Anaerobacillus alkaliphilus: one gene and its partner. Each later gene encodes a partner of the first gene's protein in a complex. Links are inferred from orthologs where the notes say so. Each region holds a gene or a part of one and is shown on either strand. Other genes may lie near its edges.

Evidence for each region. The genes of interacting proteins can lie anywhere in the genome.
Region 2: the proteins of uvrB (region 1) and pcrA are in contact, whole or in part, in a crystal structure (PDB 7EGT), measured with the Thermus thermophilus proteins. The link is inferred for Anaerobacillus alkaliphilus from one-to-one orthologs. Residues at the interface, in WP_096411307.1 of Thermus thermophilus: Glu23, Leu25, Arg26, Asp27, Gly28, Glu29, Arg30, Phe31, Arg55, Glu326, Asp327, Phe328, Glu379, Ser382, Gln383, His398, Gly400, Arg401; in WP_096412145.1 of Thermus thermophilus: His654, Arg656, Phe657, Gln666, Asp668, Glu669, Lys680, Arg681, Leu682, Ser683, Lys685, Tyr686, Ala687.

The regions. Positions count from the first base shown.
Region 1 is NZ_QOUX01000032.1:120,291-123,327, forward strand. The notes cover bases 75-3,037. They hold uvrB (excinuclease ABC subunit UvrB), read left to right. Parts: upstream 75-543; coding sequence 544-2,532; downstream 2,533-3,037. Other genes in these bases: DS745_RS09475 (MFS transporter), read right to left, coding at 75-291; uvrA (excinuclease ABC subunit UvrA), read left to right, coding at 2,542-3,037. Also shown: more of DS745_RS09475, read right to left, coding at 1-74. UniProt on the Escherichia coli protein: The UvrABC repair system catalyzes the recognition and processing of DNA lesions. A damage recognition complex composed of 2 UvrA and 2 UvrB subunits scans DNA for abnormalities.
Region 2 is NZ_QOUX01000025.1:34,785-37,778, reverse strand. Bases 75-2,994 are described here. They hold pcrA (DNA helicase PcrA), read right to left. Parts: upstream 2,691-2,994; coding sequence 459-2,690; downstream 75-458. Other genes in these bases: pcrB (heptaprenylglyceryl phosphate synthase), read right to left, coding at 2,844-2,994; ligA (NAD-dependent DNA ligase LigA), read right to left, coding at 75-323. In the rest of the region: more of ligA, read right to left, coding at 1-74. UniProt on the Escherichia coli protein: A helicase with DNA-dependent ATPase activity. Unwinds DNA duplexes with 3'-5' polarity. Translocates on single-stranded DNA with 3'-5' polarity. Initiates unwinding more efficiently from a nicked substrate than double-stranded DNA.

The sequences.
Region 1 (3,037 bases):
TGTTAATAAAGTTGTTTTCTTACCGCCTAAAATACTAGGTAAAAATGTATATACTAATCGAAGTGTTGCTCCTGTTAATCCAGGTAAAGCGGCTAGTGTGAATAATTCGCTCTTGGTAAAATTAAAACCGACATCATTTAAACGTACTGCTGTTACTGACCAAAGCTGCCATACGCAAAACGCTAAAATAAGTGCAAAAACTGAAATTCCTAAATTCTTATTGGCAATTTTCTTACCTTCCTTATCCCAGAACTGTTCGTTTTCTGGTGTCCAATTCAATAGCTTTGCCATTTGTCATTCCTCCGCTAATATAGTATCTAAAATAGTTTTTTATATAAACAATTGATCAATATTGTTTACTACGTCCTTAGTGTAGCATGCCCCCTTTTTGTCGAATGTGTTTTTTATCACAGGAGGAATATATGTTCGCAAACGATGTTTGAATATGATATGCTTGTGATATACTGAAAAAAGCGGATTTAATCATACTTTTCAAAGATACTAACTACATACATACGAAATTCGTTCACTAAAATTTCAAAAATGGAGGGGTCGACTTTGGAGCAATTTCAGCTTGTTTCAAAATATGAGCCACAAGGTGATCAGCCCAATGCAATAAGTGAATTAGTCCAGGGCATCAAAGATGGTAAGCAAATGCAAACCCTACTTGGTGCGACCGGAACTGGTAAAACATTTACGATTTCAAATGTCATTAAAGAAGTGAATAAACCAACCCTTGTCATTGCTCATAACAAAACCCTAGCAGGACAGCTCTATAGTGAGTTTAAACAGTTTTTTCCAGAAAATGCGGTAGAATACTTTGTCTCTTATTATGATTACTATCAACCAGAGGCTTACATCGCTCACTCTGATACGTATATCGAAAAAGATGCCAGTATTAACGATGAAATAGATAAGCTACGTCACTCTGCTACTAGTTCGTTGTTTGAGCGGCAAGATGTCATTATCATCGCCAGTGTTTCGTGTATTTACGGTTTAGGGTCGCCAGAAGAATATCGTGATCTTGTCGTTTCCTTACGTACGGGAATGGAAAAAGATCGAAATCAACTTTTACGTGATTTAGTGGATATTCAATACGATCGCAATGACATCAATTTTACACGCGGTACGTTCCGTGTTCGCGGAGATGTCGTGGAGATTTTTCCTGCCTCCAAAGATGAGCATTGTATTCGTGTCGAGTTTTTTGGTGATGAAATTGATCGGATGACTGAAGTCGATGCTCTCACTGGAGAAATATTGGGTGAGCGAAACCATATTGCGATTTTTCCGGCATCCCACTTCGTTACTCGTGAAGAGAAGCTGAAAAAAGCCGTCGTTCAAATAGAAGCGGAATTAGTAGAACGACTGAAAGAACTCAATGAAAATGGCAAGTTGCTAGAAGCACAACGACTTGAACAACGCACTCGCTATGACATCGAGATGATGATGGAAATGGGTTACTGTAACGGAATTGAGAACTACTCTAGACATTTAACATTACGTGAACCTGGTGCCACTCCTTACACGTTGCTTGACTTCTTTCCTGAAGATTTCCTGATTGTTGTCGATGAGTCCCATGTTACCTTACCACAGGTTCGCGGGATGTTTAATGGTGATCAAGCACGGAAACAAGTCTTAGTTGATCATGGTTTCCGTCTACCGTCTGCAAAGGACAACCGTCCGTTACGCTTTGAAGAATTTGAGAAAAAAATGAAACAAGCGATTTTCGTTTCAGCCACGCCAGGACCTTATGAGTTAGAGCACACGCCAAAAATGGTTGAACAAATCATCCGTCCGACTGGATTAATTGATCCAACGATTGATATCCGACCTATACACGGGCAAATTGATGATTTAATTGGTGAAATTCGCGATCGCTCCGAAAAAAATGAGCGTGTCCTCGTAACGACGTTAACGAAGAAAATGTCAGAGGATTTAACCGATTATCTAAAAGAGTTGGGGATCAAGGTCCGTTACTTACATTCAGAAATTAAAACGTTAGAACGAATTGAAATTATCCGTCAACTACGTATGGGCACGTTTGATGTTCTGATTGGTATCAATCTTCTTCGTGAAGGTTTAGATATCCCAGAAGTTTCGTTGGTTGCGATCTTAGATGCGGACAAAGAAGGATTTTTACGGTCAGAACGCTCGTTAATCCAAACGATTGGTCGTGCGGCTCGTAATTCCTCAGGTCACGTAATTATGTATGCGGATAAAATAACGAACTCGATGGATATTGCGATCAAAGAGACCAATCGCCGTCGAGCGATTCAAGAAGAATACAATCGTGTACACGGAATTGTGCCGACAACGATCCAAAAGGCAATTCCAGACCTTATTAAAGCAACAATGGCAGCTGAAACTGACGAGGAGTACACAGCAGCACCAATGACGAAGCTAAGCAAAAAAGAGCGAGCAGCTGTCATTGAACGTATGGAAGTTGAAATGAAAGAGGCTGCTAAAGCGTTGAACTTTGAACGAGCAGCCGAACTTCGTGATTTAATAATTGAGTTAAAAGCGGAAGGGTGACATTGATACATGGCTTTAGAAAATATTGTGGTAAAAGGGGCAAGGTCACACAATTTAAAGAATATTGATGTGACAATTCCTCGTGACAAGCTTGTTGTCCTAACAGGCTTGTCTGGTTCAGGTAAGTCATCTTTAGCTTTTGACACCATTTATGCAGAAGGACAAAGGCGTTACGTTGAATCGCTTTCAGCGTACGCACGCCAATTTTTAGGTCAAATGGACAAGCCGGATGTTGACGCCATTGAGGGTTTATCACCGGCGATTTCGATTGATCAAAAAACGACATCTCGTAATCCCCGTTCAACTGTAGGAACGGTAACGGAAATCTATGACTATTTGCGTCTTCTATACGCACGTATCGGTCGCCCGGTTTGTCCAAAGCATGGGATTGAGATCTCATCACAAACGATCCAACAAATGGTCGATCAAATTATGGCCTTTCCTGAGCGAACGAAAATGCAGATCCTTGCACCAATTGTTTCCGGGCGTAAAGGGGAGCATGTCA
Region 2 (2,994 bases), on another replicon or contig:
ACAGCACCACCAAAGCCTTCAGTTACACGGCGATCAAAATCACGAAGATCTTGTTCGTTAAAGGCATTCCCTAAGCTTAACATCGGAATTTCATGTTGAACCTTCTCAAAATGAGGTAGTGGTTCACCACCAATACGGACAGAAGGTGAGTCTTCTGTAATTAAATCTGGGTACTCATTTTCAATCTGAATTAGCCCGTTCATAGCTTGATCATACTCGGCATCAGACACAATCGGTTTGTCCAATACATAGTAATGATAACCGTATTCCTCAAGCTTTTCCCTTAATTCAGCTAATTTATTTTCAGCTTCCATACGATCCATTTTTTTCGTCCTTTCCTTTGAGAATGTAGAGATAATGTAGAATTAAGAATGTAGAATGTAGAATTTTTTCGTAGTGCTACGAAGCATTTCTAAACATTCTACATTCTGCATTTTACATTCTACATTCTACATTTACTAAACTTTGTTTATCGGCGCAAATTTAGCTGCTAGACGTTTGATACCAATAGGTTGTGGGAAAGCAATGTCCAGTTCGACATTCTCACTAGAACCTTTCATACTAACGACTGTTCCTATGCCCCATTTTTTATGCTCAGCCTTGTCGCCTACTTGCCAAGAGAATTGATCGCCACCAGTTGTTGTCATTTGCGGACGGGAAGATGCCATCATTCGTTGTCTCTGTGGAGCGGCTGCTGGGCTAGGTCTTGATGTTTTCGCCCAAGCTGGTGCTTCTTTTTGTTCGTTTAACGATTCAAGTACTTCGCTTGGAATTTCTTTAATAAAGCGAGATTGCGGATTTGTATTCGTACGTCCAAATAGCGTTCTCATTTTTGCACAAGACAAGTATAAGCGTTGCTCTGCACGTGTAATTCCTACATAAGCAAGTCGTCTTTCTTCTTCCATCTCTTCTTCTTCAAAAAGAGAGCGGCTATGAGGAAATACACCTTCCTCCATCCCAATTAAGAAGACTACCGGGAACTCTAATCCTTTTGCCGAGTGCAAAGTCATTAATAACACACGGTCAGAGTCTTGTTGTTCATTCTCGTCTTCATCAACTTTATCAATATCTGCAACTAACGCCAAATCTGTTAAAAATGCTACTAATGATTTATCGTCAGTTCTTTTTTCAAACTCATTCGTAACAGATAAGAATTCATCTATATTTTCTAAACGGGCCTGTGATTCAATTGTCTTTTCCAATTTAAGCATTTCTCGATAACCCGTCTTTTCTAGTAATTCCTCAACAAGCTCTGTCACCGATAAGTACTCTTCAAGCTGTACCCAGCCACGCATTTGATCAATAAATTCGACAAGTTTATTCGTAGTTCCTTTGGCTAAGCCCATTTGCTCAACTTCATGTAATGCTTGGAAAATAGATATTCCTTGAGCCCCTGCAAAATCAGCAATTTTCTCAATCGTTGTTGCGCCAATTCCGCGCTTAGGTACATTGATAATGCGTCGTAATGAAATATCATCGTCAGGGTTGGCCACAACACGTAAATAAGCCAAAAGATCTTTAATCTCTTTACGATCATAGAACTTAGTCCCGCCAACAATGTTGTAGTTAATGTTGGATTTCACTAATAATTCCTCAATCACACGTGACTGAGCATTTGTGCGGTACAAAATGGCCATGTCGGTAAGCTTATAATCATGTTCCTTCATTAGTTCTTTAATTTTTCCAACAACAAAGTAAGCTTCATCATGTTCAGTATCGCCAATAAAGCAAGCAATATTGTCACCTTGCTGATTTTCTGTCCATAAATTTTTCGGCTTACGGTTCAGGTTATTATTAATAACTTGATTTGCCGCTTGTAAAATAGTTTTTGTTGAACGATAATTCTGTTCCAACATAATCGTTGTTGAAGTTGGATAATCAGTCTCGAACGTTAATATATTCGTAATATCAGCCCCACGCCAGCGATAGATTGACTGATCGGAATCCCCTACTACACAAATGTTTTTGTAGCGCTCGGCAATCATTTTTACGAGCATATACTGAGCTCTATTTGTATCCTGATACTCATCAACGTGAATATACTGGAATTTTCGTTGATAAAATTCAAGAACTTCAGGAACCTGCTTGAACAATTGAATTGTCGTCATAATTAAGTCATCAAAGTCTAGCGCATGATTTTTACGAAGTTCTTTTTGATATGCTTCATATACATCAGCAACAGTTGATTCGTAAGGGCCTTTTGCAATTTGTTGATATTCTTTAACCGTCTTTAACTCGTTCTTTGCACTGCTAATACTACCTAATAAACTTCTAGGTTCAAATTTCTTAGAATCAATGTTTTTTTGCTTTAAAATTTGCTTAATTACCGACAGTTGATCACCTGGATCTAAAATCGTAAAGCTTCGTTTCACACCGATTCGATCTATGTCTCTTCTTAAGATACGGACACACATCGAGTGGAATGTAGAAATCCAGATATCCTCTGCTGTAGGGCCAATAATTTTTTTGACACGTTCCTTCATTTCTTTTGCAGCTTTATTCGTAAACGTGATTGCTAGAATTGACCATGGCGCAGCTTGTTTTTCACCAATTAAATAGGCAATTCGGTTTGTTAATACTCTTGTTTTTCCTGAGCCAGCACCAGCCATAATTAATAGGGCTCCATCTGTATGCTTTACAGCTTCACGTTGTTCGTTATTTAATCCACTTAATATTGATTGTGCGTTCATTTTTTACCCCCACCACCAAAACATATGTTCTCTTTATTTTAAAGTAATTAATGTAGAATGTAAAATGTAGAATTTAGAATGCAAAATGGGGAATGTAAAATGTTGCATAGCTTGTCCCTCAACAATTCATAATTCTTAAATCTTAATTCACAATTAAGATTTACATTTCACAGTAGAAAGTGCTGTTTCTAGATTATCATAAATAATATTTCCGACAACGATTGTATCTGCGTATTGTGCCATTTCTTTCGCTTGCTCTAGCGTTTGGATTCCGCCGCCATAAAAGAGCTTCGTTGTTTGTAGT